DNA from 2 places in the Afifella aestuarii genome. Region 1 is predicted to be linked to the other one. Evidence: predicted binding sites of a transcription regulator. Region 1 holds the regulator's gene; the other holds the start of a gene.
What was found. Region 1 encodes PhoB, which activates phosphate uptake and scavenging genes when phosphate is short. Its sites were predicted from a motif close to TGTCATNNANCTGTCAT; they were not measured.

Region 1 (15,759 bases):
CGATCGTGGCGGCCTGCGGCGGGCTGGTGCCGATGATTTCCGGGCGCGGGCTCGGCCATACCGGCGGCACGCTCGACAAGCTCGATTCCATTCCGGGTTATAAGACGCAGCCGGATCTTGCCACCTTCCGCAAGGTGGTGGCGGAGGCGGGCTGCGCCATCATCGGCCAGACCGGCGATCTCGCCCCGGCCGACAAGCGTTTTTATGGCATCCGCGACGTGACGGCGACGGTGGAATCGGTGCCGCTGATCACCGCCTCGATCCTGTCGAAGAAGCTCGCGGCCGGGCTTTCCGGCCTCGTCCTCGACGTGAAGACGGGCACCGGCGCCTTCATGGCCGATCCGGCCGATGCGCATCGTCTCGCCGAAAGCCTGGTGACGGTCGCAAAGGGCGCGGGCCTTCCCGCAGCCGCACTTATCACCGACATGAACGAGCCGCTCGCTTCGGCCGCCGGCAATGCGGTGGAGGTGCAGAATGCCGTCGATTTCCTGACCGGCCGGCATCGCGATCGGCGGCTCGAAAAGGTCACCATCGCGCTCGTCGGCGAGATGCTGAGGCTGGGCGGCCTTGCGCCCTCCGCGGAGGCTGGCGAGGAGATGGCGCGGGCGGCGCTTGCGAACGGCGCGGCGGCCGAGCGCTTCCAGAAGATGGTGAGCGCGCTCGGCGGACCCGCGGATTTCGTCGAAAACCCGGAAGGCCATCTGCCGAAAGCGCCGTTCACGCGCTCGGTCGGCTCCGCCAGTACGGGCTATGTGGAGGCGATCGACACACGCGCGATCGGCGTCGCCGTGGTGACACTCGGCGGCGGCCGGCGCCGGGCGGAAGATACGATCGATCATGCCGTCGGTGTGACGCAGCTTGCCGCGATCGGCGACGAGGTGGGCCCGGATCATCCGCTGGCCCTCGTTCATGCCCGCGACGAGGAGGCGTTCGCCGATGCCGCGCATGCGATCCGGCGAGCCTATCACATCGCCGAGACACCCGTTTCGGCCAATCCTCTGATTGTCGAAAGGCTGCAATGATGGCGCGCGGTTTCTTCCTGGTGATGGATTCCGTCGGCATCGGCGGGGCGAAGGACGCGGCGGAATTCGGCGACGAGGGCGCGAACACGCTCGGCCATATCGCCGAGCGCTGCGCCAACGGCGAGGCCGACCGCGCCGGGCTGCGGCAAGGCCCGCTCACCATCCCGAATATGAACCGGCTGGGCCTCGGCCGGGCGGCGGAGGCGGCGTCGGGCGCCTATCCGGCCGGTGTCGAGCGGGTTGCAGAACCCGAGGCGATCTGGGGCTTTGCCCGCGAACGCTCGCGCGGCAAGGACACGACGACGGGCCATTGGGAACTCGCCGGCTGCCCGTTGCGCGAGGCCTGGGGTTACTTTCCGACAAGCGAGCCGGCGTTTCCGGCGGAGTTGACGCAGGCGCTGATCGCCGAAGCGGGGCTGCCGGGCATTCTCGGCAACACGCATGCGTCGGGGACGGCGATCATTGCGGAGCTCGGCGAAGAGCATGTGAAGACCGGCAAGCCGATCTGCTACACCTCGGCCGACAGCGTCTTCCAGATCGCCGCGCATGAGGAGGCTTTCGGGCTCGAACGTCTCTATGAGACCTGCCGGATCGCGAGAAAGCTCTGCGACCCGTACCGCATCGGCCGGGTGATCGCCCGCCCCTTTACGGGCGACAGCGCGGAGACTTTCGCGCGCACCGGCAACCGGCGGGATTTCTCCGTGCCGCCGCCGGCGCGAACGCTCCTCGACGAGGCGAAGGAGGCGGGACGCGACGTCTGGGCGATTGGAAAAATCTCCGACATTTTTGCAGGTCACGGCGTGACGCACACGTTGAAGGCGCCGGAGAACGAGAGCCAGTTCGACAAGACGCTGGAGGCGGCGCGGGCGGCGAAGGACGGCGATCTCATCGTCACCAATTTCATCGATTTCGACCAGATCTTCGGCCATCGCCGCGATCCGGCCGGCTATGCGGCGGCGCTCGAAGCCTTCGATCGCCGCCTGCCGGAGCTCTTTGCGCTGTTGAAGCCGGGCGATCTCGTCATCCTGACGGCCGATCACGGCAACGACCCGACCTGGGTGGGCACCGACCACACACGTGAAACCGTGCCGGTTCTGGCCTTCGGTCCGGGCATCGAAGGGCGTCCGGCGGGCGAGCTTTCGACCTATGCCGATGTCGGCCAGACGCTGTCGGCACATCTTGCCCTGCCGCCTCTTGCCGCGGGCGCGAGCCTGATCTGAGGCGATTTCGCCGGTGAATATCGCCTTTCGGTTCAAGGCGGCGGGTTGACCTTGGTGCCGTGACCCATTTCACCCAGGGTGAGACAGAAGCCGCCGACGAACAAGAGACGAGAAGGAGAGGGGCGTGGACGCTTCAACGAGACGGGATGTGACCGTCGTCGATCATCCGATGGTGCAGCACAAGCTGACGATCATGCGCGACAAGGGCACGTCCACGGCGAGTTTCCGCCGCCTGTTGCGCGAGATTGCAGCACTTTTGACCTATGAGGCGACGCGCGACCTGGAATTGACGACGACGACCATCGAGACGCCGCTCGCCACGATGGAGGCGCCGACCCTGGCCGGCAAGAAGCTCGTCTTCGCCTCCATCCTGCGCGCCGGCAACGGCCTTCTGGAAGGCATGCTCGATCTGGTGCCGGCGGCCCGCGTCGCCCATGTCGGGCTCTACCGCGATCCGGAGACGCTGCAGCCGGTGGAATATTACTTCAAGGCGCCGGAAGATCTGCACGAACGCGTCGTCATCGCCGTCGATCCGATGCTGGCGACGTCAAATTCCGCAATCGCCGCGATCCAGCGCCTGAAAGAGCGCGGGGCGAAGGACATCCGCTTCGTCTGCCTGCTCGCCGCGCCCGAAGGCGTGGAACGCTTCCGTGCCGCCCATCCGGACGTGCCGGTGGTGACGGCCGCGATCGACAGCCATCTGAACGAGCACGGCTATATTCTGCCGGGCCTCGGCGATGCCGGCGACCGCATGTACGGGACGAAATAGGGTTTTTCGGCGAGTTGCCTGCTGGACGCTCTTCCCCTCGACTTGAGGATGACGAGCGCATCTGACGCAAGGGCGTTGCAGCGGGCGCCTCTCCCCAGAGGGGAGAGGAAGGGAGCCTGCCGCAGGCCCTGTTCTTCAGTTGCAGCGATGAGGGAGGGGACGCGCTTCCTGGCCGACGTCGGAGCGAAGCCACACGGGAACGAAGAAGCTCTCGCCTCCTCATCACCGCAGATCCCGGCGGGACTGTCCCGAAAAAATCAGGTCGTGACGAACTGTTCGTTGAGGGCGTAGCCGGCGCCGCGGACGGTGCGGATCGGGTCGCGCATGCGGCCGCGGTTGATCGCCTTTCTGAGGCGGCCGACATGCACATCGACGGTGCGTTCGTCGACATAGACGTCGCGGCCCCAGACGCCGTTCAAGAGCTGCTCGCGGGTGAAGACGCGTCCCGGGCTGCGCATCAGGAATTCCAGAAGCCGGAATTCCGTCGGGCCGAGATGGATCTCGCGGCCCCCGCGGAAGACGCGGAAGGTGCCGCGGTCGAGTTCGAGATCGCCGGCGGCGAGCTTGTCGGCGACCATTTCCGGACGCGTGCGGCGCAGGAGCGCCTTCACGCGGGCCATCAGCTCCGGCACCGAGAAGGGTTTGACGACATAATCGTCGGCGCCGGTGGCGAGCCCGCGGATGCGCTCGTCTTCCTCGCCGCGCGCCGTCAGCATGATGACGGGGAGTTTTGCGGTCGCCTCGCGCATTCGAACGCGTCGGCAGAGTTCGATGCCGGAAAGGCCCGGCAGCATCCAATCGAGGACCAGGAGGTCGGGCGCCTCTTCCAGAAGGCGCAATTCCGCATCGTCGCCGCGCCCGACCGTGTCGACGGAATAGCCTTCCGCCTCCAGGTTGTAGCGCAGAAGCAGCGTCAGCGGTTCTTCATCCTCGACGACGAGAATCCGGGGCACCTGCATGGCTCACTCCGTCAACCCGCGGACGGCGCAGTCGCCGCGCGTTCCATCTGCTTGCCGGTGACGAGATAGGTGATCGTCTCGGCGATATTGGTGGCGTGGTCGCCGATGCGCTCGATGTTCTTGGCGCAGAAGAGAAGATGCGTGCACATGCCGATATTGCGCGGATCTTCCATCATGTAGGTGAGCATCTCGCGAAACAGCGACACATACATGGCGTCGATCTCGTCGTCGGAGCGCCACACCGAGATCGCCTTCTGCACGTCGCGCGAGCCATAGGCGTCGAGCACGTCCTTGAGCTGGCGCAGGCCGAGGCTGGCGAGATGTTCGACACCGCGGCGAAGCTGGTGGTTCATCCGCTGGTCTTCGATGGCGAGCGCGCGCTTGGCGATGTTCTTGCCGAGGTCGCCGACGCGTTCCAGATCGTGCGAGATGCGGATCGCGGCGACGGTTTCGCGCAGATCCTGAGCCATCGGCTGGCGCTTGGCGATGACGAGGATCGCCCGCTCTTCGATCTGGTAGTGCATCTGGTTGATCTGGCGGTCGCCGAGGATGACGTCCTGGGCGAGCTGCGCATTGGTGCTCAACAGCGCATTCACCGCCTCGTCGAGCTGCTGTTCGACGAGACCGCCCATTTCGGCGATGGAGCGGGCGAGTTCCCGCAATTCCTCGTCATAGGAGGTGACGATATGTTCAGACACGGGGCTCACTCCTCTCCCGATTAGCCGAAGCGGCCTGTGATGTAGTCCTGGGTGCGCTTGTCGGTGGGGTTGGTGAACATCATGTCCGTCGGCCCCTCCTCGACGAGATAACCCAGATGGAACATGGCCGTGCGCTGCGAGACGCGCGCCGCCTGCTGCATCGAATGCGTGACGATGACGATCGTATAGTTCTCGCGCAGTTCGTCGATCAGCTCTTCCACCTTGGCGGTGGCGATGGGGTCGAGTGCCGAGCACGGCTCGTCCATCAGGATGACTTCCGGGTTCACGGCGATCGCGCGGGCGATGCAAAGGCGCTGCTGCTGGCCGCCGGAGAGGCCGGTGCCGGGTTCGTCGAGCCGGTCCTTGACCTCGTTGAAGAGGCCGGCGCGCTGCAGGCTGGTGGCGACGATCTCTTCGAGGTCGCGCTTGCCGGAGGCGAGGCCGTGAATGCGCGGCCCGTAGGCGACGTTCTCGTAGATCGATTTCGGAAACGGGTTGGGCTTCTGGAAGACCATGCCGACCCGGGCCCTGAGCTCCACGACGTCGAGCGATTTGTCGTAGATGTTCTCGCCGTCGAGCGTGATGTGGCCGGAGACGCGCGCGATGTCGATCGTGTCGTTCATCCGGTTGAGGCATCTGAGGAAGGTGGATTTTCCGCAGCCGGACGGGCCGATCAGCGAGATCACCTGATTTTCCGGCACGTCGAGATCGACGTCGAACAGGGCCTGCTTTTCGGCGTAATGGACGGACACTTTCTCGGCGCGCATTTTCGGCACGGCGGCACTCTCCTGCGGCACTTCGGGCGGCGCTTTCGTCGCCGTGGCTTTGGCCGCGCTCGGGCTGTGGCTGATATCGTTCATGGCGAATTCTCCCAGTTACCAGCGCCGCTCGATGCGCTGGCGCAGCAGGATCGCGATCGCATTGAGGCTGATCATCAGACCAAGCAAGACGATGATGGCGGCATTTGTGCGGGCTTCGAAGAAATTGAAGTTCTCGTTGCCCTGCCAGAGATAGATCTGCACGGGCAGGGCCGTCGCCTGATCCATCGGGCTCGCCGGCACGCTGGCCACAAAGGCGTTCATGCCGATGAGAAGGAGCGGCGCGGTCTCGCCGAGCGCCTGGGCGACGCCGATAATGGTGGCCGTCAGAATGCCCGGAATGGCGAGCGGCAGGACATGGTGGAAGACCATCTGCGTTCGCGAGGCGCCGAGCCCGAGCGCCGCCTCGCGGATCGACGGCGGGATGGCGCGCAAGGTGCCGCGCGTGGCGATGATGATTGTCGGCAGCGTCATCAAGGTGAGGACGAGACCGCCGACGAGCGGCGCCGACAGGGGCAGATGCATCCAGTTGATGAAGATCGAGGCGCCGAGGAGGCCGAAGACGATCGACGGCACGGCGGCGAGGTTGTTGATGTTGACCTCGATGAAATCGGTGAAGCGGTTCGTCGGCGCGAATTCTTCCAGATAGATGGCGCTGGCGACGCCGATCGGGACCGCGAGCATGATGACGACGAGCATCATGTAGAGCGAGCCCATGAAGGCGCCGGCAAGACCGGCCGAGGCCGGCGAGGACCGCGAATCGACGTTGAAGAAGATGCCGGAATTGAAGCTCTGCGTGATGACACCCTTTTCCGCGAGCGCATCGGCGATTTCCTGCTCGCCGGGGGATAGCTGCTGACGGCTTTGTCCGAGCGAGCGGTCGATATTGCCTTTGAGCCAATTGTCGACATTGGCGTCGGCGAGAAGATCGACGTCGATCGTCTGGCCGATGAGGCTCGGATCTTCGAGCACCATGTCGCGCAAGGCATAGCGCTCGCCGCTTGCCACGATGCCGACGATGTCACGAGTCTTGGCGTCGGCGAGATCGGGCGGCAGGACGCCGCGCACGGCGCTTTCCAGGATCTTGTTCCAGCTGACGCGGGCGAGGTCGCGCCGCCAGTCGGTCAGCTCGGCCTCGAATTCGGCCGGGTTCTGATCCGCCTTCTGGACCGGCGGCTGCCCGACGTCGATGACATCGGCATTGAGCGAAATCTGAAGATGCAGGGTCGACTGCCAGAAGGCCGGAACGCCCTTGAAGAGGACGGAGCCGAAGAGCACCGCCACCATGGCTAGGGCGGCAAAGATCGCGGCAAGGCCGAGCACCTGAAAACGGCGCTCCTGCGCATGACGGCGCTTGAGGCTGGCCCGGACGGCGTTGAGTTGGCTGTCGACGGGCGCCGAAGCGGACACGGTGTCGGTCGCGCTCATTCGTACTGCTCCCGGTATTTGCGGACGATGTAGAGCGCCACGACGTTGAGGCCGAGCGTCATGATGAAAAGCGTGAGGCCGAGGGCGAAGGCAACGAGCGATTGCGGGCTGGCGAAATCGGTGTCGCCGGTCAGCTGATTGACGATCGAGACGGTGACACTGGTGCTCGGCTCGAACGGGTTGAAGCGCAGCACCGGCGAATTGCCGGCGGCGAGCACCACGATCATGGTTTCGCCGATGGCGCGGCTGACGGCGAGCAGAAAGGCGCCGACGATGCCGGGGAGCGCCGCCGGCAGGATGACGCGCTTGATCGTCTCAGAGCGGGTGGCGCCGAGCCCGAGCGAGCCATCGCGCATGGAGGCGGGGACCTGCGTGATGATGTCGTCGGACAAGGAGGAGATGAACGGAATGATCATCACGCCCATGACGGCGCCGGCGGTGAAGGCGCTGGTGGCGCTGATGTCGAGGCCGACGGCGGCCCCCATATCGGCGAAGAACGGACCCGCGACGGTGAGGGCGAAGACGCCGTAGACGATCGTCGGGATGCCGGCGAGGATTTCGATGATCGGCTTGGCGATGTTGCGCAGATGCGAGGAGGCGTATTCGGCCATGTAGATCGCCGTCATCAGCCCGATCGGCAGCGCGACGAGGATGGCGATGGCGCTGATCATCAAGGTGCCGACGAGGAGCGGCAGGAGACCGAAATCGCCCTGGCCGGCGCCGACGGAGGAAAAGCGCGGGTTCCAGACCGTGCCGAAGAAGAAATCGAGCGGATTGACGAAGCCGAAGAAGCGCACCGCCTCGCCGAGAAGCGAGGCGACGATGCCGACGGTCGTCATGATGGCGACGGCGGAGCACAAAAGCAGGAGGATGCGGATGACGCGTTCCACCTCGTTACGGGCGCGCAGCCGCGGCGTGATGCGGCGCAAAGTGTAGACGAGGCCGGCGACCGCCGATGACGCCGCGAGCGCGATGAGCGCGAAATTCCAGATCGCGTGATAGGTGCCGAGCCGGGTCGCCGCGACGTTCTCATAGGGCTTGGCTTCGCCGACGATGCCGAAGCCAGTGGCGATCTGGTGGATGCGCTGCATGACGCCGCGCAATTCGTGGGCCGGCAGCTCGCGCACTTCCGGCGGCAGGGCGGACATAATCACGTAGCGGGTGATGACGGGTTCAAAAAGTCCGAAAACGATGATCACCGCGAGAGCGGGAATGGCGCACCAGATGGCGACGAGGAGGCCGTGATAGGCCGGACGGGAATGCGGGCGGACCTCCGAACGGCCCGTCACTTTGCGGTAGCGGCCGAGCGCCACCTGATAGCCGAGCGCCATCAGGGTCAGCAGAATACCGGCGATTATGAGATCACTCACGAACAGACCTCTCGTTGCGCGCTCGCGCTGAGCGAACCGAAAGCGCGATGCCTTTGTCTCTTGCGGTCACGGCCATGGTGGGGAGAGGAAATGAAGAAAACCGACAAGAGAAAAGGGCGGAGCGTGTAGGCACGCTCCGCCCCTATCAGATTAGCCCTGCAGGTCGGAAGCCGAGAGCGTCTTTTCGTCCTCGACATTCTGCCGCTGCGTCTCGAGCTCGTCTTCCGGAGCCGGGATCATGCCGGCCTCTTCGAGGCGACCGCCGGAGCCGGCCATGTCGTCGGAGAGGAAGAACTCGGCATAGTCCTTGATGCCCGGGATGACGCCGATGTGCTCGCCCTTGATGTAGAAGAAGAGCGGGCGGGAGACCGGGTAGTCGCCGGAGGCGATCGTGTCGATGCTCGGCTCGACGCCGGACATCGTGGCGACCTTCAGCTTGTCGCGGTTCTGGTCGTAGAAGGAGAGACCGAAGACGCCCATCGTGTTGTCGTTGGCTTCAAGGCGCGCCAGCGTTTCGGTGTAGTCGCCGGAGATCTCCGTGACGCGGTCCTGACGGAAGTTGAGGCAGGTCGCCTTCATCTCGTCTTCGCTCATCTCCGGAAGACCGGCTTCCTCGCAGCCCGGGAGAACGACCTTCTCCTCGAAGACTTCGCGCGTGCCGTGATTGCCGGCCGGGATGGCGAGCTGGATTTCCTGATCCGGCAGGGAGGAATCGATGTCGCTCCAGCTGGTGTAGGGATTGTCGACCATCTTGCCGTCCTGCGGGACCTTGGCGGCAAGCGCCTTGTAGACGTCGACCGGCTTCAGGGCGAAGTTGTCCTTGTCGGCATTGGTGGCGAAGACGATGCCGTCGTAGCCGATGCGGACTTCGATGATCTTTTTGACGCCGGCGTCGTTGCACGCCTTGATTTCGGACGGCTTGATGCGGCGCGAAGCGTCGGCGATGTCGATGGTGCTGTCACCGACGCCCTGGCAGAACTGGCGCAGACCGCCCGAGGAGCCGCCGGAGCCGACGACCGGGGTGTTGAAGTCCGGATAGGCGTTGCCGAATTCTTCCGCCACGATGGAGGCGAAAGGCAGGACGGTCGAGGAACCGGCGATCTGGATCGTGTCACGGGACTGGGCGTTGGCAGCGCCGGCCGAGAAGGCGGCGCCTACGGCCAGCGCCGCGACACCAGCGAGAAGCTTGTAAGTCACTGAGATATCTCCCTGTTTTGCTTCGTGATAAAGCATGGCCATGCAGCGATGACCGGGGTCTTCCTAGGCGTCGGGCGAAACAGGTTTGTGAAATTAGTATGACACTTGAATGACACTCGGGCCGAAGCGGGGCGGAAATCGTTTCCCCGGGAAAGGGAAGACCGCGATGGGGGCGGGCGCGAAGCCCGGAAATCCGCGGCTGCGGGCGGTGCGAGGAGGATGGCGATTTGGTTAATGGAAATCGCGCGTTTTCACTTTAATGCCGCCGTCGAATCTGAGGTCGGGAATGAAAATGTCGCGGCCGCGCATGCCCATGGCCTTCACCTCGCGGGAATCCGGCCCGCCGCCGGATTTCGCCTGATCGGCGCGGCTGCGCTGGAAGGGGAAGGGTGCCTCGCGCTCGCCGACCTTTTTCAGGAGGTCGGACAGATCGATGAGCTGATCGGCGACGATATGGGTGACCTCGCCCTCGCGCTGCAGGCGGCCGCGGCAGGCGATCATGCCGGCCGATAAGACGATGCGCCGCTGCCGCTCGAAGAGCTTCGGCCAGATGATGAGATTGGCGTGGCCGGTCTCGTCTTCGATGGTGATGAACATGACGCCCTTGGCGCTGCCGGGGCGCTGACGCACCAGGACGAGGCCGGCGATGGTCACAAAACGCCCCTCCCGGAGCGTGTCGAGATCGGCCGTCGGGACGATGCGGCGGCGCGTGAGATCTTCTCTGAGGAAAGCCACCGGGTGCCGGCGCAGGCTCAGGCCCGTGGCGGCATAATCTTCCACCACTTCGCGGCCGGGCTTTATCGCCTGCAGGGCGATGGCGGGCTCGTTGCCCTCCGGCCGGATCTTCTCCTCGCGCGCATCGGCGGCGGCAAAGAGCGGCAGCGGGCTGTCGGCCAGAGCGCGGATCTCCCACAGCGCCTGACGCCGGGAGAGGCCGATGGCGGAAAAGGCGTCGGCCTCTGCAAGCCGCTCCAGCGCCGCCACCGGCAATCCGGCCCGCCGCCAGATTTCTTCCAGGCTTTCATAGGGGCGATGGCGGGCGGCGATAAGCGCTGCGCCGTCCTTGTTGGCCAATCCCTTGGCAAGCCGCAGCCCGAGCCGCACGGCAAAGCGGCCCTCCACGCCTTCGAGCGGCTCGAGCGTGGAATCCCAGCGGCTGTCGTTGACGGAGACGGGCCGCACCTCGACACCATGGGCGCGCGCATCGCGCACGAGCTGGGCGGGGGCATAAAAGCCCATCGGCTGGCTGTTGAGGATCGCCGCGAGAAAGACGTCCGGATGGTGGCATTTCACCCAGGAGCTCGCATAGGCGAGAAGCGCAAACGAGGCGGCATGGCTTTCGGGAAAGCCGTAAGAGCCGAAGCCTTCGATCATCTTGAAGGCGCGCTCGGTGAAGTCCGGGTCGTAGCCGCGCTCGCACATGCCGGTGATGAACTTGTCGCGAAAAGCGCTGACCCCGCCGGTGAATTTGAAGGTCGCCATGGAGCGGCGGAGCTGATCGGCCTCAGACGGCGTGAAGCCGGCGCAATGGACGGCAAGCGACATCGCCTGTTCCTGAAAGAGCGGCACGCCGAGGGTCTTGCCGAGAACGCGTTGAAATTCCGGCGTCGGATAAGACGGCGTCTCCTTGCCCTCGCGGCGGCGGAGATAGGGATGCACCATCTCGCCCTGGATCGGGCCCGGACGGACGATGGCGATCTGGATGGTGAGGTCGTAGAGATTGTTCGCCTTGAGGCGCGGCGACATCGCCATCTGGGCACGGCTTTCGATCTGAAAGACGCCCATCGTGTCGGCATGGCCGATCATCTCATAGACTTCCGGCCGCTCCGCCGGGACGGTGGCGATGTCGAGATCGCGCCCGCAATAATCCTTCAGAAGATCGAAGGCGCGGCGCAGGCAGCCGAGCATGCCGAGCCCCAGAACATCGACCTTCATGAAGCCTAGAATGTCGATGTCGTCCTTGTCCCATTCGACGATCTGACGGTCGGCCATCGCGGCGGGCTCGATCGGAACGAGCGTGTCGAGCCGGTCTTCGGTCAGGACGAAGCCGCCCGGATGCTGCGACAGATGCCGGGGAAAGCCGATCAGCGCCTTGGCGAGTTTCAAGGTGAGCTGGAGCCGGTAATCGCTGCCATTGAGATTGAGATCGGCGACATGGCGCTCTTCGACGCCTTCCTTGCTCCAGCCCCAGATCTGCGAGGAAAGGGCGGCGGTCACGTCCTCGGTGAGGCCGAGCGCCTTGCCGACCTCGCGCACCGCGCCCTTGGAACGGTAGCGGATGACGGTGGCGCAAAGCGCGGAGCGGTGCCGCCCATAGGTTTCGTAGATCCACTGGATCACCTCCTCGCGCCGCTCATGCTCGAAATCGACGTCGATATCGGGCGGCTCGCCGCGGTCGCGCGACACGAAGCGCTCAAACAGAAGGTCGTTGCGCTCCGGATCGATGGAGGTGATGCCGAGCGCGAAGCAGACGGCGGAATTGGCGGCACTGCCGCGCCCCTGGCAGAGGATGCCCTTGGAGCGGGCGAAGCGCACGATGGAATGGACGGTGAGAAAATAAGGCGCGTAGTTGAGCTCCGCGACGAGAGCGAGTTCATGGGTGATCTGAGCCGTGACTTTTTCCGGCACGCCGTCCGGAAAGCGCCATTGCGCCCCCTCCCAGGTGAGTTTGGCGAGCGCCTCCTGCGGCGTGAGCCCGGGGATCGAGACCTCCGCCGGATACTGGTATTTGAGCTCGTCGAGCGAGAAGCGGCAGGCGGCGGCGATTTCCAGGCTTCTTGCGAGTGCCTGCGGGTAGGCGGAGAAAAGCCGCGCCATCTCTTCCGGCGGCTTCAGATGGCGTTCCGCGAAGGGCTCGCGGCGAAAGCCGAGTTCGTCGATGGTGACGCCTTCGCGGATCGAGGTGACGACATCCTGCAGGATGCGCCGCTCCGGCGCGTGATAGAGGACGTCGTTGGTGGCGACCGGTGCCACTCTGGCCCGCTCCGCCATGGCGACGAGCGCGGCAAGACGCGCCGCATCGTTCGGCCGGCGGCGCAAGGTGAGGGCGAGCGAGGCATCGGCGCCGAAAGTCTCTTTGAGCCAGGCAAGACGGGCGGCGAGTTCCGCATCCGCCATATCCGGAATGAGCGTCGCCATCTGGCCTTCGCCGAAGGCCGCCACTTCCTCCGCCGTGACCACGCAGCCGCCCTTGCCGGCGCGTTTCTTGCCGAGGCTGAGGAGCTGGCAGAGCCGCGCATAGGCCGCCCGGTCGCGCGGATAGAGAAGGAGAGGCATGCCGCAGGCGAGATCGAGCCGACAGCCGACGATGAGGCGCACGCCCGTCGTCTTCGCGGCCTGGTGGGCGCGCACCAGGCCGGCGAGCGAGCCGCGATCGGTGAGCGCGAGTGCCGGCAGGCCGAGACGCGCCGCCTTGGCGAACAATTCCTCCGGATGCGAGGCGCCGCGCAGGAAGGAGAAGTTCGAGGTTGCCTGCAATTCGGCGTAAGGGGCGGCGCTCATGCGAAGAAACCGTGCAGATACCAGCGCTGTGGGCGGTTGCCCGCTTCCTCGCGGAACAGCCAGAAGCGCTGGCCGGCCTCGTCCTCGACCTGGAAATAATCGCGCGCGAGTGCGATTTCGCCGGGCGCGCGCCACCATTCGCCGAAAATCCGCTCCGGCCCGTCGGCGCGGCAGATGCGGTGGCGGCGCCCCTGCCAGATGAAGAGGGCCGGCGGATAATCGGGCAGAAGCGCGATGACTTCGACGGGCATCGGATCGGCCAGAAGCCGCGCCGGTCGCGGCCAGTCGCGCAGCCAATTTTCCGGCCGCGGCGTCTCCGTCCTGGGTTTCGGGGCAAGGGCCGCGACCCGGCGCACCGAGCGCTCCGGCCAGTCGCTTTCGACGGGCGCCGTGCGGTAGATGCGGCCCGCGCCGAGCCGGTTGGCGAGCCGGTCGACGAGGGTGGAGAGATCGGGCTCCTGCGGCCGGCCGTAAAGCTCCGAGGCGATCTGCTCGGGCAGGAGCGGGCGCGTGAGAGGGGCGGCGAGAAGGACTTTCTCCACGCCGAGCCCGCAATCGAGGCCGGCAAGTTTTTCGCAGACGAGCCGCGCCATATGCTCTGGCGCGCGGCTGGGCTTTGCCATGCGCACCGAGACGATACCGGTGCTGCGATCGAGCCGGGTGACGTGAAGGTCGAGCCGCCGGGCTCCGTGCTGGCGTGCCTCCAGGACGGCGGTGAGATCCACGCAGAGACGCTCCACCGCCTGGGCGAGCCCCTCCGCCGTGATGACCGGCTCCACGAAGGAGAGTTTTGCTGAGACGAGCTCGGACGGGATGAGGGGGACGAGCGGCTCGCGCGACAGGCCGAGCGCCTGATCGAGGCGCAGGAACACGTCATGGCCGAAGCGGCGGGTGATCGGTGCACGCTTGACTCCGATGAGGTCGCCGATCCGCTCGAAGCCGAGCCGGCGCAAAGCCTGCGTCGTCTCCGGCGAAAGGCGCAGGGCTTCCACCGGCAAGGGAGCGAGTGCGCCTTTGAGGTTCTGCGTTTCGGCGATGCGGGTGCAGTCGGGCGCGGCAAAGCGGGCGAGCGCATGTGCGGCGCCGATGCTTCCGGCAAGCGCCAGCCTTGCCGTCAGACCCCGGCGGGCAAGACGGGCGGCGAGATCGGCGAGGAGATTGTCCTCGCCTTCGTCCAGATTGCGGCTCTGCCCTCCTGTCCTGGCCGCAAAAAGATGCGTGCAGCCAGTGACATCGAGAAGGAGCCCGTCCGGCGGGGACGGCATCACGACGGGGCTGTAGCGGGCAAGACACCAGGCGGCGAGTTTCGCAAGGCCATGAGCGTCGGCCCTGGGTGCGTAGTCGCGCAAGGTCAGACCCGGCAGGAGCAGCTGCGCCTGCGTCGCCGCCATGCCGGGTTTCAACCCATGCGCCAGGGCGGTCGCATCGACGGCGGCGACAAGGCGCTGGGCGCCGATGCGCGTCGTCAAGGCGAGCGGCGCCTCAGGCGGCAGATCGGTCGAGGTGAGGCGCATCCGCTCCGTCGCGAAGAAGGGCAGATACACCGAGACGACCCGTGCCATCGCAGGCCTCCGTGATGAAGCTCGCCGGATCGGCGCCCCGGCAGCGCATGAGATCGACACGCCAGCGCCCGCGCCCGATGCCGGCGACAGGATGGGCGGCAGAAGACGATGACATCAGCGGCAGCGAGGGGGCGGAGCGGATCCGCCAGCGTGTTGCAGCGGCCGTCGGCTCCGCCCCCGTCTGGCGATGCGGCCGCAGAAGTGTGAAGGCCGTCACGCCCTCGCTTTCGGCGGCAAGCTGCAGGCGCCTGGACGCGGTGAGACCGAGCCGCGCCACCTCGCCGACGACGGCGGCGAGCCCCGGATGGTGCAGCCCCTCTTCCATGGCGGCGAGCACGTCGCGCTCGTGCCAGGTTTCGGCATAGATCACCCGGTCCGGATCGAGACCGGCGGCTGCAAGACTCGGGGTAAAAAGATCGCGGGCCTTGAGGCACCACAGAACGGGGCCGGAGAGACGGGCGAGGAGGCCGGCGAGAAACAAGGTGGCGGCGGCGATGTCTTCCGCGCCGCCGTTCCCGCCGATCTTTTCGATTCCGGCGGCTCCGGTTTTTTGTGTTCCCTCAGTAGCCTGGCGGTCGATCGGGGTGGCGGACCCGCCCCAGATCTCGTGCAGGGCGCCAAGCCGCAATCCCCCCTCCGGCAGATGCGCATCAATGGCCTCCGCCTCGAAGGCGAGCGCCGGCGCATCCGGGCGGGCCCCGGCCTCCAGCGCGCCGACTTCGCGGCGCAGCTCTTTGAGAACGGCTGCGCGCCAGCCCGCGCCGGGCTCTTTGTCGTGTTGTGCTCCGACCATAGCGATGGGATCATGTTCCTATTTTGTTCTTATGGATTCCCGAGATGGCGAAGAGAGTCAAGACGCGTCTGCGATGATGAGGTGAGGGGGAGGGGGAAGGAGACGAGATGGAAGAATGCTCATCGTGCCAGGCGCTCTGGAAAGCTTCGCAAAAGCTCAGATGACAAGAATGTGAAGCTGGCTATGAACTATTCCAAGCGTCGGACGTTCTTGGAGGCGAAGATACAGAAAAGGCGCGGGCCGACTGCTAAACGATTTTCAACTTATTGAAATATTAAGTCTCTGATCAATCACAAGGCGGAAATGAAGCGTACATATGGCTGCCGACGAAAAAGAAGAAGCGCGTCTGCGCGCGCTCCGCGAGCTCAATCTTTTGGATACGGCGCCGAGCGAAAACTTCGACCGCATCACCCGTCTTGCTG
Region 2 (15,759 bases), on a different contig from region 1:
GCACCGTCTTGAAGCAATCCTGCGGCGTCACGCTGTTCTTGGCGAAGATGAACGTGGTCGGCACGAGGAAGCCGGAGGTGGAGTTCGGATCGCCGATGCCGAAATCCAGCGACTTGTCGCATTTCAAGACGTCGTCGAGCGAATTGATCTTGTCGTTGTCGGCCTGCGTGATCAGCACCGACCAGTAGCCGGGATTGCCTTCCACATCGACGGTCTGCGCGAAGATCTCGCCATTGGCGCGATCGACGGCCTCCATCGCGGACTTGTTGCCGTACCAGGCGACATCGACCTTGCCGAAACGCATGCCTTCGATGACGCCGGCGTAATCGGAGGCGAAGAAGGCGTTCACCTTGAGGCCCGTCTGCTCGGACATCTGCTCAAGGAACGGATCCCAGACCGTCTTCAGGTTCTGGCTCGATTCCGTCGAGATGATGCCGAAGTTCAGTTCCTGCTGATCCTGCGCAAAGGCGCCGGAGGTGCCGAACGCAGCCAGGAGGGCGGCGGCGGCAATACCTTTCGTCAGTCGGTTCATGTCTCACTCCTCGATTGCTCCGCCGCGGGGGCGGGAGTTCACCGCCTCGTGGCGGATCAAGTCACGGCCAATTGGCGGGCCATCTTGGCGACGGCGGGCTCGGGGCGTTTCACTGGCTGCGGCTGCTCGGCCGGCGCGCCCGGAAGCACGAGCTCCTCGCTCGCATCGCCGTAAATTTCGCGCAGGAAATTGTCGGTCAGGGCTGCGGAGGGGCCGTCGAAAGCGACCTCGCCATCGCGCAAAGCCAGGGTGCGCGGACAATAAAGGCGCGCATATTCCACCTGATGCAGGGAGACGATGACGGTGATGCCGTCCGCACGGTTGATCTCGCCGAGCGCCTCCATCACCCGCCGTGCGGATGACGGGTCGAGCGAGGCGATTGGCTCGTCGGCAAGGATGACCTTGGCCCCCTGTACGAGCGCGCGCGCGATCGCCGCACGCTGCTGCTGCCCGCCGGAGAGCGTCGACGAGCGTTGCCGCACCGTCTCGGCAATGCCGACACGGGAAAGCGCCTGCATCGCCTTCTCCTGCTCGCCCCGCGTGAAAAGGCCGAGCGTTCCACGCCAGGACGGCACGCTGCCGAGGCAGCCGACGAGCACATTGGTCAGGACCGACAGGCGCCCGACCAGATTGAACTGCTGAAAGATGACGCCGATCTCACGCCGGATGCGGCGCGCATCGTGCGACAGACGGCCGTCCACCTGCATGATGCGGTCGAGCACCGTCACGCGGCATTCATCGCCGCTGCCGCGCTCCAGACCGGCGATATGGCGGATGAGCGTCGATTTGCCGGAGCCGGAGGCGCCGATCAGCGCCACCATCTCGCCCGGCGCGACATCGACACTGACATTGCGCAAGGCGAGCGTCTTGCCATAGCGCTTCGACAGCTTTTCGACACGAACTGCAGGAACATTCGAAGGAGCGGTTACGGGCATCGGCCTCACCTGCCCGGCCTGCCGGGCTTATCGATAACCGTTCCCTAACAGCCGACCTTATCGCTTCGATTTCGCTTTCATGACATTTCGAAGTCGCCGGAAAAGCCTCGGGAGAGGTCTCCCAAGCAACTGATCAGACGGCCTTTTCTTCGTACTTTGCGAGAAACTCCTCGACCGAAAGCGCCCGGAAATCCGCCAGCGCCGCGCGAAGGCAGGCATGCGGCCAGTCCCACCAGCAGAGCGTCTGAAGGCGGGCCGCAACCTCCTCGGGAAATCGCCGCTTGATGACCCGCGCCGGCACGCCACCGGTGATCTCGTAGGCGCCGACAGAACGGGAGACGACAGCGCCGGCCGCAACGACCGCCCCATCGCCGACCGTCACGCCCGGCAAGAGGATTGCGCCGTGGCCGATCCAGACATCGTTGCCGATCGTGACGGCGTTCGCCTCGCGCCAGGCGAAAAGCCCCTCATCGGCTTCCGCATCGTCGAAGTAGTCGTTCGAGCGATAAGTGAAATGGTGCTGGCCCGCCCGCCACATCGGATGGTTGGAGGCGTTGATCCGCACGTTCTGGGCAATTGAGCAGAACTTGCCGATCGTCGCGCGCGCCACGTTGCCGTCCTCGGTGATGTAGGAATAATCGCCAAGGGACGAGTTCTGGAACTGCGTGCGCGCACCGATCGCCGTATAGCGCCCGAGCCGGCTGTCGGTCACCACCGCGTCCGGCGCAACGAGCGGCGTCTCTGAAAGCTTCGTCATGCAGCGGCTTTCGGGGCAAACGCGGTCACATCGACCTCTCGGTCGGCCACGGCGGCGCGCATCTCCGCGTCATGAAAGATCCCGAGGAAGCTGCGGCCCGCAGCTTTTCCCTCTTCGATCAAGGCAATCACCACATCCCGGTTTTTGGCATCGAGCGAGGCCGTCGGCTCGTCGAGAAGCAGGAGCGGATGGCCGGCGATGAAGCCGCGGGCGATGTTCACGCGCTGCTGCTCACCGCCGGAAAAGGTGGCGGGCGGCAGGTGCCAGAGCCGTTCCGGCAGGTTGAGGCGGGCAAGAAGCGCGTCGGCCTTGGCGAGCGCCTCCTCGCGGGAACAGCCCCGCTCCACGAGCGGCTCGGCGACGAGATCGCGCGAGGCGACGCGCGGCACGACGCGCAGGAATTGGCTGACATAGCCAAGCGTGTCGCGACGAACCTCCAGCACACGCCGCGGATCGGCCGTGGCGATATCGATCACATCCCCCTTGCCCGCGACACGGATCGCGCCGCGATCGGTTGAATAATTGCCATAGATCATCTTGAGGATCGAGCTCTTGCCGGCACCGGACGGCCCGCCGAGCACGACGCATTCGCCGGGCATGAGCGTGAAGGAGACGTTTTCGACGACCGGAATGTGGATGCCACCACGCAGATGCATGGTGAAGCTCTTGGCGACATCGGCGAGTTCAAGACGGGGCTGCATCGCTCACACCTGCAGGATCGAAGAGACGAGAAGCTGCGTATAGGGCGCATGCGGATCGTCGAGGACACGGTCCGTCAGCCCCTCCTCGACCACCTCCCCCGCCTTCATCACCATGATACGGTGGGAGAGGAGCCGGGCGACGGCGAGGTCGTGCGTGACGACGAGCGCCGCCATGCCGAGATCGGCGACGAGCGCACGGATAAGATCGAGAAGACGCGCCTGCACGGAGACGTCGAGCCCACCCGTCGGCTCGTCCATGAAGACGAGGCGGGGCGCGGTCACAAGGTTGCGGGCGATCTGCAGGCGCTGGCGCATGCCGCCAGAAAAGCCGCGCGGATCGTCGTCGATGCGGTCGGCGGGCACCTCCACACGCTCAAGCCAGGAGAGCGCCGAACCGCGGATCTTGCCGTAATGCCGGTCGCCGATCGCCATCAGCCGCTCGCCGACATTGGCACCCGCCGAGACGTTCATCCTGAGCCCGTCGGCCGGGTTCTGGTGCACGAAGCCCCAATCGGTGCGCATCAGAAAGCGCCGCTCCGCCTCGCCGAGCGCAGCAAGATCGCGCACCACACCGTCGCGCATGCGGTAGGAGACGGTGCCCGATGAGAGCGGCATCCGGCCGGAGACACAGTTCAACAATGTTGTCTTGCCGGAGCCGGATTCGCCGACGACGGCGAGCACCTCGCCCGGATAAAGGTCGAAGGAGACGTCGCGGCAGCCGATGCGCGGCCCATAAAACCGCGTCAGCCCATCGACGGAAAGAAGCGGCGCATCATCCAACAGCACGCTCATGCGCCCTCCTCCATGGCCGCAGCGAGGTGACCCCGATGCCCTTCCTCCCGCCGTCCCTCACAGAAGTCGGTGTCGGAGCAGACGAACATGCGCCCGCCTTTGTCGTCCAAAATCACCTCGTCGAGATAGACGCCCTCCGCACCGCACAGTCCGCAGGGCTCGGAGAAATGCTGCACCTCGAAGGGGTGGTCCTCGAAATCGAGGCTTTCGACCTGCGTGAAGGGCGGGATCGCATAGATGCGCTTCTCCCGCCCGGCGCCGTAGAGCTGCAGGGCCGGTGAATTCGTCAGTTTGGGATTATCGAATTTCGGAATGGGCGACGGGTCCATGACGTAGCGATCCTCCACCTTCACCGGATAGGCATAGGTCGTGGCGATATGGCCGTGGCGGGCTATGTCCTCGTAGAGCTTGACGTGCATGAGGCCGTATTCTTCCAGCGCATGCATGACGCGCGTTTCCGTCTCGCGGGGTTCGAGAAAGCGCAACGGTTCCGGGATCGGCACCTGGAAAACGAGGATCTGCCCGGCTTCGAGCGGCGTTTCAGGAACGCGGTGGCGGGTCTGGATGATGGTCGCATCGGCCGTGTGTGTGGTGGTGGCGACGCCCGCGACCTTGGCGAAAAAGGCGCGGATGGAGACGGCGTTGGTGGTGTCGTCGGCGCCCTGATCGATGACTTTCAAGACATCGTCGGGGCCGAGGACCGAGGCCGTCACCTGCACTCCGCCCGTGCCCCAGCCGTAGGGCATCGGCATTTCGCGGCTCGCAAACGGCACCTGATAGCCCGGGATCGCCACCGCCTTCAGAATGGCGCGGCGGATCATCCTTTTCGTCTGCTCGTCGAGATAAGCGAAGTTGTAGGGCGTTTCAGCCGTGGCGTTCATTCCGCAGCCTCCTGATCTTCCTGCCCGTCTTTGGCCGGGCCACGACCGGCTTCAAACTCCGCTCGCAGCCGCCGGATCAGCTCCAGTTCGGCCTGGAAGTCGACGTAATGCGGCAGCTTCAGATGTTCCACGAAGCCTGTCGCCTGGACATTGTCGGCATGCGACAGCACGAATTCCTCGTCCTGCGCCGCCGCCGTCTGATCTTCGCCGAGTTCGCGCGCCCGAAGCGCCCGGTCGCAAAGCGCCATCGCCATCGCCTTGCGCTCCGCATGTCCGAAGACGAGGCCGTAGCCGCGGGTGAATTGCGGCGGCGCTTCAGCACTGCCCTTGAACTGATTGACCATCTGGCACTCCGTCACCTTGATGCACCCGAGAGGGACCGGAAAATCGAGACCCGGCACCTCGATCTCGACATCGACCTCACCCATGCGGATTTCGGCAGCGAAAGGGTGCGAGCGGGCAAAGCCCCGCTGTGTCGAATAGCCGAGCGCCAGGAGAAAACCTTCATCACCGCGGGCAAGCGCCTGCAGGCGGAGATCGCGGCCGGCCGGAAACGACAAGGGCTCGCGCGTGAGATCGGCAGGCTCGTCTTCGCCCTCCGGATCAGGCTCGATCAGCCCGGCCTGACCGAGGAGGTCGGTGACGCGCGGCATCGCCTCCGTTCCCGGATCCTCGGTGCTCGCCGCCGCCTCCACCGCGTCGTCCTCCTCAAGGGCCGGATCGAGAAGCCGATGCGTGTAGTCGAAGGTCGGTCCGAGAAGCTGCCCGCCCGGCAGATCCTTGAAGGTCGCCGAGATGCGCCGCTCGACGAGCATCCCCCCCGTTTCGATCGGCCGAGACGCGCCGAAGCGCGGCAAAGTCGTGCGATAGGCGCGGACAAGAAAGATCGCTTCGACGAGATCGCCCCGCGCCTGCTTGATCGCGAGCGCCGCAAGCCGGCGATCATAGAGCGAGCCCTCGCTCATCACCCGGTCCACGGCGAGCGACAGCTGCTCCAGGATCTGCGTGACCGTCAGCGACGGGACGTTCCTGTCGCCGCGCCGCTTCTCGGCCAAGAGACGATGCGCATTGGCGATCGCCGCCTCGCCGCCCTTTACCGCGACATACATCAGGCCTCTCCCATGATACGGGTTGAGCGCGGCAGCCCGAGGATCGCCGAGGGGGCGGCAAGCACGAGATCGACGCCGCGAGGAAAGAGCGTCCGGTTGGCGCGGAACTCTTCGACGAGCCTTGCCGGAAGGCCTTCGACCTGCACGCCCGCCACGTCTTCGATGCCGGGGCCGGAGAGCCAGAGATTAAGTCCGCGGGAAAAACCCGCGACCTGCACGACGAGCGTTGTCGAGCGATCGGGATATTGCTCTGTGCCGAGGCCAAACTCCGACAGCGGCGGCATCGCGGCCGGATCGGCGATCACGGCAAACGATGCCCGCGCCGGCACCACCACGATTGGCGCGCCGATGTGAAAGCCGACCCATCCACGCACCTCGCCGCTGGCGTTCAACGCCTTGTCGAGAAAGACCGGCGTATCCGCATCGGCAAGGGCTGCGAGAACGGCGGCCGCCGCCGGCTTTAAGGGAGGCGGAGGCGCCACAAGCCGAGGCATGTCGACGACACGGCCAGGTCGCGACAGAGCATCGAGCAGCCGCCGAAACACCGCCTGCGAAGAGAAGACCGGATCCTTGAAACCACCGCCAAGCGCGTCTGCCATCAGTCTTCTCCCCGCACCATGGTGAAGAAATTCACCCGGGTCGCCGCTGTTTTCACGCGCACCTGACCGTCCTCCTCGGTGGTTCGTGCCGCGACCGGAGCCACCACGCGATCTTCCACGAAGGCGCGCGTCGCCTCGTTTTGCCAAAGCGCGTCAAAGACGGCGACGAGATGCGCCCGCTCGCGGTCGCGCCCGAGAATATGGCCGTAGCCCACCTCGCCGCTTGCAAGCCGAACCACCGTCCGCGTCACCGTCACCTCGCCGAGATTGAAGGGAGCGCCACCACCGCCGATGCGCCCGCGCGTCATGGCGAGACCAAATTCCGGAGCGCGCAGCACCTCGAATTCCGGCGAAGGGCTAAGCGCTCTCAAAGCCCCGGCGAGCTCATCAGCACGGGCACGCACGAGGACGGAAAGCACCTCCCGGCGCCGCTCGAGTGTTTCCGTCGCGAGGTCCGAGTCCTCGGGCGCGGCCGCGTTCCGGTCGCGAGTTGCGCTGGCGGTGTCTGCCATTTCGGAACCTCGAGCTTCGAACTTGTCTATTGTTATATACAAGCATACAATAGGCAGACAAGCTTGACACAACGATGACGGTCCGACGCTCGGGGGACAAAAACGACGATGGAGAATGTGCATCGCGGAGCCGGCGTCTCGTTGTGGCGCCAGATCGCCGATCTGTTGCGCGGCGAGGTACTGTCGGGCCGCTGGCCGGCCGACACGGCCCTGCCCTCCGAAAGCGCCTTGTCGGAGCGTTTTGGCGTCAACCGCCACACGCTGCGCCGCGCGCTCTCGGCTCTTGCTGCGGAAGGGTTGGTGCGCTCCGACCAGGGCCGCGGCACCTTCGTCACCTCGGAGCGTCTCGCCTATCCGATTTCGCGGCGCACGCGCTTTTCGGAAATCGTCAGCCGTCAGGCGCGCGCACCCGGCGGCCGCCTGATCGCAAGCCGCATCGAGCCCGCACCCGTCTGGCTCGCCGACCATCTGAAGCTCGCGCAGGGCACGCCGCTCATCACCCTCGAAACCCTGAGCGTCGCCGATGGAGTACCGATCTCAACGGCAAGGAGCTGGTTTTCCGCCGAACGGTTTCCCGATCTCGTGCCGATCTACGCCGAGACCGGATCGATCACCCGGGCACTCGCCCATCACGGGGTCGAAGATTATGTCCGCCGCTGGACCAAGGTGCGTGCGCGATCTGCAGAGCCCGCCGAAAACGAGAAACTCGCTCTGCCGCGCGGGGCGACCGTCCTCGTAACGGAATCGCTCAATGTCGAACCGGACGGCTCGCCCCTGCATCTGTCGCTGACGAGCTTTGCGGCGGAGCGCATGGAAATCGTCATCGAAGAGGACGGCAACGACAAAGGGCGCCTCTGACGGCGCCCTTTCCGTGTTCGCCCCCGAGGTTGGGGGGCTACTTCAGATCCATGCAATTGGCATAATAGGTGACGGTCGCCGGCCAGTCGGAGAACATGCCGATAACGCCGACATCCTTGGCGAGCACGTCGATCACCTCGTATTCGTCGCCCGGATGCGAGATCGCATCCTTGACCGATTGATAGTAGTAGCCGCCACCATCGGTCAGCGTGCCGGAGCGCTCGAGCGACCAGGTGATGATCTGGAGACCCGCCTCCTTCGCAGCCTTCGCATAGGCGGACGGCACGATCTCTCCCGCCTCGTCGAGGGTGAGGAGCATATGGCTCGGCGGCGCGATGATCTTCACGCCCTCGTCGGCAAGCTCCTGCATGGACGGCTCGAACGTCTCCGGATTGTTGGCATCGAAGCCTTCGAGCGTCTCGTCACGATCATCGAGGAAGACACCCTGTTTGCCGAACTCCGGATCGTTCTTGATCCAGTAGAGAATATCGCGGAGCTGAAAGGATTGCGGATAGACGTCGCTCGGATCGACGCCCGCCTCCTCGTATTCGTCGATCATCTGCTGCGCGTAATCGTCCTGGGTGTAATCGCCTTCGAACGGCATCTCCACGCTCGGCGCCTTGAGCTCGGGCGTGAACTTCACCCCGAGATCCTTGAAGAGCGCGATCGATTCCTTGTGGGACATCAACTCGCCGTTCGTGGCGTAGAGGTCGGTGCGCCAGGATGGCGTCGCATCCATGAATTCGGCAACGCTCGTCGCATCCGGATTGCCCGCATCCATTTTGCCCTTGAGCGACTTGAACTCCGCAAGTGTCAGATCCGACGTGCAGCATTTCACCTCCGCCTTCTTGTCGCCGGAGGCCGGGCTGAACGGGGTCGTGCATTTCGCGGCGAGATCGTCGTGGGCGAGAATATCGGTCGTCGTGGCGAGATCGCATTGTGAATGCCGGCAGACGAGCTCGCGATCCTTGGTGAAGGCGACGTCACATTCGATGATGCCGGCCCCCATCACGGCCGCCGCCTGATAGGACTGGCGGGTGTGTTCTGGAAACTGCATCGGCGCGCCGCGATGGCCGATGGAAAACGCCGTGCGATAGAACGGTCCGGTCTCGCAGGCCTTGAGCGCATCCTTGAGCTCGCCCTCGTCCATGTCGTTGACGAGATAGAAGGGCCGCGGGCCGAGCTGCGCCTGCGGACGGTTATCCTGCGGGAGGGAATCCTGGGCGAGCGCATCGGCTGCAAAGCCGCAGGCCGCACCCAAAAGGGTGCCGGCGGCAAAGGCCGAACGTACGAGAACGTGCTTCATGGGCTAAACCTTCCTCGATGGCAGAACGCGATAGCGCAACGGACGGCACAAGGCCGAAGCCTCGCATAGACGCACGGCGCAAACACGGAATGTCGCGCGGATGACGGGAAGATGAAGCATCGCAGGAAGAAGGGGCCCGGCGTCAGCGGGTGAGATAATCGCTGAAGGTCAGGACGAAGAGCGCGGTGAGCCACAGCCCGGAAGCGCCCGCGGCAAGGCGCAACAGCGCCCCGGATCGCGCCAGATGCATAAAGACCACTGAGGAAAGGCCCGCCATCACGACGGCGACCGCAAGATTGACGACCACCTTCCAGATGCCGATCGGCCAATAGGCGACCCACCAGGAGGCGAGGAAGAGCACCATCAGCGCCGCCCAGACGGAAAACTCCGGGAAGAGAAGCTGCCGAAGATCAGGCTCACGCCGCTCTTTTGGCTCCGACGCCGTCATGATCGCCCCACGAGATAGAGAAGTGGGTAAAGAAAGATCCAGATCGTGTCGACGAAGTGCCAGTAGAGCCCCACGACCTCGATCGTGTTGGTCTTGTCGGGCACGACGCGCCCGCGACGGACGAGGATTGCGACGACCGCCCAGGCACCAAGCCCGATCGCCATATGGATGGCGTGGATACCGGTCATCGCCCAGTAAAACGACACGAAGATCACCGCGTGTTCCGACAGGCGGAAGAGCGGATCACCGGGCACGAAATGGCTCTTGATGTCGTGGTGGTATTCGTAGCCCTTGAGCGCCAGAAAGAGGAGGCCGAGCGCAATCGTCGCCGCAATCAGCCTGACGACGAGGCGCGAACTGCCGAATTCCGCGGCCTTCACGGCAAGCGCCGCCGTCAGGCTCGAAATCAGGAGAATGGCGGTATTGGCACTGCCGATGAGGACGAGAGTCTCGCGTCCGGCCTCCTCGAACGCGGCCGGATAGGCCATGCGATAAAGCGTATAGCCGAGAAAGATCGCGCCGAAGAACAAGACCTCGGTGCCGAGGAAGATCCACATGCCGAACTCGGCCGCCTGCCGCTGCTGGCCGCGGTCGTCGAACTGTTCGGGGACTATCCCAGCGAAGGGGCTGATCTCACGCATCCTTCGGTGTCCCCTCAGGGTGGTAATTGTAGGGATCCTCGCGGACGACCGGCGTCGAAAAGAAATTGTGCTGGGGCGGCGGAGAAGCCGTCGTCCATTCGAGCCCAGTCGCCTCCCAGGGATTGGCCGAGGCAACGCGCCCGAAGAAAAGCGACCAGCCGAGATAAAAGAGCGGCATCAGATAGGCGACGGCCAGAAGCACGGCGCCGAGCGTCGAGGCGACGTGGAACATCTGAAACTCCGGCGCATAGGCATGGTAGCGCCGCGGCATACCGAGATAGCCGAGAATGTATTGCGGGAAGAAAGTGGTGTTGAAGCCGACGAACATCATGATCGCCGCCGCCTGCGCCCAGCGTTCCGGATAAAGCCGGCCGGTGATCTTCGGCCACCAGAAATGCAAGCCTCCGAAGAAGGCCGAAACCATCCCCCCCACCATGATGTAGTGGAAGTGGGCCACGACGAAGTAGGTGTCGTGCACATGGAGATCGATCGGCACGGAGGCGAGAAAGAGCCCGGTCAGCCCGCCCATGGTGAAGAGGCCGACGAAGCCGAGCGCATAGAGCATCGGCGCCTCAAAGGTGATGCGACCGCGGAACAAGGTCGCGGTCCAGTTGAAGACTTTGATCGCCGAGGGCACCGCCACCATGAAGGAGAGGAACGAGAAGACGAGGTTCGCATAGGACGACTGGCCCGAAACGAACATGTGGTGGCCCCAGACGAAGAAGCCGATGACGGCGATCGCGAGGATCGCGAAGACCATCGCCGTGTAGCCGAAGACCCGGCGCCGCGCGAAGCAGGTGATGATCTCCGAGACGACGCCCATGCCCGGCAGGATCATGATGTAGACGGCCGGATGTGAATAGAACCAGAAGAGATGCTGGAAGAGGAGCGGATCGCCACCCCGCGTCGGATCGAAGATGGCAAGCCCGAACCAGCGTTCCGCCACGATCAGCAGAAGCGCCATGGCGAGAACCGGCGTCGCCAACAGCATGATCAGGCTCGTTGCATAATTCGCCCAGATGAAGAGCGGCAGACGGAACCAGGTGAGCCCCGGGCAGCGCATCGTATGCGTTGTGACGATGAAATTGAGCCCGGTCGCGATCGAGGAAAAGCCGGTCAGGAAGACCCCGATAGCGGCGATCGAGACATAGGAATTGGAATAGAAGCTCGAGAACGGAGTATAGAAGGTCCAGCCGGTATCGACACCGCCGAGGATGATGGCTGCAAGCGCCAGAACACCGCCGCCGATATTGAGATACCAGGAAAAGAGATTGAGGCGCGGAAAGGCGAGATCACGCGCGCCGAGCATCAAGGGCACGAGGAAATTGCCGAGCGTCGTCGGGATCACCGGCACGAGGAAGAACCAGATCATGGTGATCCCGTGCAGGGTAAAGAGCTTGTTGTAGGTGTCGTCGGCGACGAGATCGCCGGCCGGCGTCAGAAGCTCCAAGCGGATAAGCGTCGCTGCGGCCCCGCCGATGAAGAAGAAGACGGTCGTCGAGATCGCATAGAGGATGGCGATCCGCTTGTGATCGATGGTGAAAAGCCACGAGGAGAGCGTCGCCCCGGATTCGTTGAGATAGGAGCGCCCGAGCGCCTCCTCTGTGGTTTCGGCCGTCTCTACGGCACCGCTATGTGCGATCGTGTCAGTCATCGCGGGCCTCTTGCTGTGGCTTCTTCTTCAAATAGGCGAGGAGCGCCAGAAGGTTCGCCTCCGAGACGCGTCCGGCAAAGCTCGGCATGATCGGCTTGAAACCGGCGACGACATCGCGCTTCGGCTGCAGGATGGAATCGCGCAGATAAGCGTCATCCGCCTCCACGATCCGCCCGTCGGCGAGTGCCACCGGAGAGCCGTAGACATATTCGAGGGGCGGCGCGCGGACATTGGCGCTGTTGCCGTGACACCCCGAACATCCGAGCGTCGTGAACAGCCGTTCGCCCTGCGCCGCGAGAGAATTGTCGGCCTCCTGGTGGGAAAGCCAGTCAGCGTAATCCTCTTCTTCCATGACGATGACTTTGCCGGTCATCTTGGAATGCTGGGTGCCGCAATATTCCGCGCAGAGAAGCGCATAGGTCCCGGGTTTGTCGGCGATGAAGGACAGGGCTTCCGTGTGGCCCGGCACCACATCCTGCTTGATGCGCAACGCCGGCACGAAAAACGAGTGGATCACGTCCTGCGAATTCATCGACAGCAGGATCGCCCGGTCCGCCGGCACATGCAGCTCGTTGATCTCGCGCTCGCCGCCTGGATGTTCGCTCTTCCACATCCATTGCTTGGCAACGACGTTGATCTGCAGCGGCTCGCCCGCTGGCGTCATAGCCCCAAAACCTTGTGCCGACGCCCAGCCAAAGATCGTCACGAAGAGAAGCACGGTGGCGAGCGTCCAGCCGGTCTCGAACTCCCGCTGCAGCAGCGATGGCAATTCCGATCGGTCGGCGGTGGAATTCTTCCGATAACGGATCGAAAGCCCGATGATCAGGCCAGCGACGAGAAGGATGATGAAGGCGGAGAGCGCGGTCGCCGAGAAGAAGAGGAGATCGGTCTGACGCGCCCGTTCCGACGCCGCAGAGATAAAACTGGAGAGACCGCTCATGCCGTGCTCTCCCGGCCCTTGCCACGCCGCTCACGCCACAGAAGCGTTAGGACGAGCGCTGCGATCGCGGCCACGCTCAAGGCGGCAGAGATCGTCAGGATGCGCGCAATCAGCGGAGAATAGGTGCCGGTCGCAGGATTCCAGCCATAGCAGAGCAGGAACAACCGGTCGCCGAGCGATCCGACACTGCCGTCGCCGGCATCCGTCAGGGCGAGACGGAAATCGAGAGGTTCCGAGGCGAATGGATCGACATAACGGCGGATCTCGCCGGATTTGTCGAGCAGGACGGCGGCGGTCGGATGCGCGAACTGATCACGCTCCTTGTCGTAGGAAATACGGATGCCGGCCGTATCGAGGAGATGGGCGATCTCGCTCTTGTCGCCGCGCAGAACGCGCACCGCCTGCCAGCGCTCCGTCTTCGGGATATGCTCCTCGGCAAAGGTCTTCGCCTCCGCCTGCCCGTCCTTAGGGTCGAGCCCGATGATGGAAAGATCGAAATCGTCACCAGGCTTCAGCGTCAGCCCCGAGAGCCGCGACAGGAGCGCGTCGGCAGAGACACCGCAGGACGTTTCGCAGGTAAAATCGACGAAGAGGACGAGATCGGGTTTGTCGCCGGAAGCCGGCAGCGGCGCGGGCTCTCCTTCAAGATCGACGAGATGATCGGCCTTGAGCGGCGCGCCGATGCGCTTGGTGACGCCAACCGTGTCGATCTCGGATTTCGCGAGCCCCGCAAGAGCAACGCCTGGCATGGCGGCGAAACACAGGAAAAGAGCAAGGACGAGCGATCTCATCGGACCTCCTCCGATTGTGGCGGCAGGAGCGGCGCATAGGGGTCGGGTCGGGCGGCAACGGTCTTCATCGCCTCGTCGATGGGCATCGCCACGGCGTCGTTGAGGCGCTTTCCTTCGCGCACCCGATAGGCCTGCAGATCCCCGACCGGATCGACCTGGAGAGCAGGCCCCGCCGGCCGCATCGGCCGCGGCAGGGTCTGCTCGATCGGCTGGCCGACGAAGGTGAAGAGGAATGCGACGAGCGCGAGCGTGAAGACCATGAGACCGAGAAGCGCTGCGCCCGCCAGAAACACCCTCGTCCCCGGGACCTCGGCCGCTTCGTGGGCACGCCAGCTTTGTTCAGGCATGACGCTCCTCCCCTTCGTGACGTGCGCCAAGGAGTGACACGACGATGGCGAGCCAGGCGCCGCCGAGAAGGATCGTCAGCAAAAGCGCAAGCCACGCCACTGCCGGCGCGAGCCCGACGAGCCAGGTCAGGTGCAGATAAAGACCGATGAGACAAAAGAGGCCGGCGACCCCTGTCCAGCGCGCACTCTTCCGCACCGCGGAGAAGAGAAGCATCGAAAAGGGCAGAACCGAGCCGACGATGAAGGTGGCGGCGACAAGCGCGGTGCCGGAGGGCGTAAGCCGTGCCACATACCATCCGACCTTCTCCGGCAGATTGCCGGACCACATGACGAGATACTGGATGAAGGCAAGGTAGGTGACGCCGAGAATGGCGGCGATGAGGAGACCGGCAAAATCGCCGTTCCGAACCTCCTGACCGAAGACCGCACGCAGGACCGCAACAAGCGCGAGCGCCGATCCTATCTCCGAGACGCTGAGGAGCGCCGGATAGGCGGTGGAGAACCATTTCGGGTCGAGCGACATCAGCCAGTCGATGCTGCCGAAACTGATGCTGAGGCCGTAAAGGAGGATGCCGACCGCTGACACAACCGGCCCGAGCGGGACGAGCGCCGCAAGGACGCCAAGCACCGACCAGATCGCCAGAATGACGATGCTGCGCAGGAGGAAGGCGGGAGCGTTGAGATAAAACTCTGCCACCGCCTCGTGCCGCACGGCCTCCGCATGGCCGGCCCAGACATAGATATCCGGCAGCGACAATGAGATGGGCACGAAGGCGACGGCAAGGAGCGGCATCGTGAGCGCCATCGCCGCCAGGAAGGGCCGCGCAACAAATCCCCAATCACCGCCCGTCAGGCCGTGCGCGAGAAGAAGGACGAGACTTCCGGACGGAAAGCCGAGCAGGAAGAGCCAGGCAATAAGCCAGGCACCTGAAAGCCCCGGCGGCGTCAGGAAAACGGCCGCGACAACGAGCGCCACCAACACGATCACCGCGAGGAGAAGAAGCGACATCCGCCAACCCTGCGGGCGCAGAGCGAGCGCGGGAGCTGTCATTGCCCGACTCCTTCCTGCATCTGCGAGAGCTGCAAGGCGCGTAGATAAAGCGCAATCGCCCAGCGATCCTTGGGCGGCACGCGGTCGCCATAGGAATACATGACGCCGTAGCCATTGGTGATGACATCGAAGATGTGCTGCGCCGACGTCGCCCGGAGCCGATCCGAATGAAATGATGGCGGCTGCGGGAAACCGCGTGCGACGATCATGCCGTCGCCATAGCCGGCATAGCCGTGGCACGGCGCGCAGAAGATCTCGAAGCGCTCGCGCCCCCGCTGAACGAGCGCCAGCGTCGGCTTCGGCGGCGCCAAAGCCTGTTGCGCATCGACCGGATCGGAGCGCGCCACGACGCCCTCCGGCAGCGGCCTGGCGGCGCTTTGACCCGCAAAAGCTTCGGCGAAGGCATAAGTCTTCAGCTTCGGCTGCTTCGCCATCTCCTGTTCCTGACAGCCGGCAAGCAGGAGAAGAGCGGGGAGGATGGCGAGCCACCTCATGCCGGCACCTCGTCGATGACGATCGGCGACAGCCCCTTAAGGAGTTCGCGCGCCGCATTGGCGTCGCCATCCACCGTCACGCGCAGAAAGAAGAGATCATGCGAGGCACGATGGAAATTCGGCGCCGCGAAGAGCGGCTGGTGCAGCTTTGTCAGCCCGGAGCGCAGGATGAAGGCCACGAAGCCTGCAACGACCGCGAAAAGAACTGTGAGCTCGAAGGTCACAAGCATGAAAGCCGGCCAGGAGAACAAAGGCCGGCCGCCGGAATTGATCGGGTAAGCGACCATGGCGCTCCACGCCTGCAGGCCGAAGCCGCAGGCAGCGCCGATCACGCCGGCAACGGCCATGACGATACGGATGCGCGTCGGACGATGGCCGATCGCTTCCGCAACGCCCTCGATCGCAAAGGGC

Region 2: the regulator PhoB is predicted to act here: its motif matches at 9,072-9,088, upstream of EO094_RS05040 (glycerophosphodiester phosphodiesterase family protein).

Annotation. Positions count from the first base shown of each region.
Region 1 covers NZ_SAUF01000002.1:301,019-316,777, forward strand. The annotation lists gene deoA (thymidine phosphorylase) at 1-1,022, shown strand, start outside; gene EO094_RS09875 (phosphopentomutase) at 1,022-2,242, shown strand; gene upp (uracil phosphoribosyltransferase) at 2,367-3,011, shown strand; gene phoB (phosphate regulon transcriptional regulator PhoB) at 3,269-3,964, opposite strand; gene phoU (phosphate signaling complex protein PhoU) at 3,982-4,668, opposite strand; gene pstB (phosphate ABC transporter ATP-binding protein PstB) at 4,689-5,435, opposite strand; gene pstA (phosphate ABC transporter permease PstA) at 5,544-6,914, opposite strand; gene pstC (phosphate ABC transporter permease subunit PstC) at 6,911-8,284, opposite strand; gene EO094_RS09910 (substrate-binding domain-containing protein) at 8,435-9,481, opposite strand; gene EO094_RS09915 (error-prone DNA polymerase) at 9,713-12,982, opposite strand; gene EO094_RS09920 (Y-family DNA polymerase) at 12,979-14,544, opposite strand; gene EO094_RS09925 (ImuA family protein) at 14,465-15,337, opposite strand; gene EO094_RS09930 (putative bifunctional diguanylate cyclase/phosphodiesterase) at 15,654-15,759, shown strand, end outside.
Region 2 covers NZ_SAUF01000001.1:1,082,991-1,098,749, reverse strand. The annotation lists gene phnD (phosphonate ABC transporter substrate-binding protein) at 1-532, opposite strand, end outside; gene phnC (phosphonate ABC transporter ATP-binding protein) at 589-1,467, opposite strand; gene EO094_RS05080 (DapH/DapD/GlmU-related protein) at 1,601-2,224, opposite strand; gene phnL (phosphonate C-P lyase system protein PhnL) at 2,221-2,925, opposite strand; gene phnK (phosphonate C-P lyase system protein PhnK) at 2,929-3,705, opposite strand; gene EO094_RS05065 (alpha-D-ribose 1-methylphosphonate 5-phosphate C-P-lyase PhnJ) at 3,714-4,598, opposite strand; gene EO094_RS05060 (carbon-phosphorus lyase complex subunit) at 4,595-5,707, opposite strand; gene phnH (phosphonate C-P lyase system protein PhnH) at 5,707-6,306, opposite strand; gene phnG (phosphonate C-P lyase system protein PhnG) at 6,306-6,818, opposite strand; gene phnF (phosphonate metabolism transcriptional regulator PhnF) at 6,927-7,676, shown strand; gene EO094_RS05040 (glycerophosphodiester phosphodiesterase family protein) at 7,714-8,982, opposite strand; gene EO094_RS05035 (cytochrome C oxidase subunit IV family protein) at 9,125-9,430, opposite strand; gene EO094_RS05030 (cytochrome c oxidase subunit 3) at 9,427-10,071, opposite strand; gene ctaD (cytochrome c oxidase subunit I) at 10,064-11,725, opposite strand; gene coxB (cytochrome c oxidase subunit II) at 11,718-12,665, opposite strand; gene EO094_RS05015 (thioredoxin domain-containing protein) at 12,662-13,456, opposite strand; gene EO094_RS05010 (hypothetical protein) at 13,453-13,803, opposite strand; gene EO094_RS05005 (hypothetical protein) at 13,796-14,854, opposite strand; gene EO094_RS05000 (c-type cytochrome) at 14,851-15,348, opposite strand; gene EO094_RS04995 (DUF3341 domain-containing protein) at 15,345-15,759, opposite strand, start outside.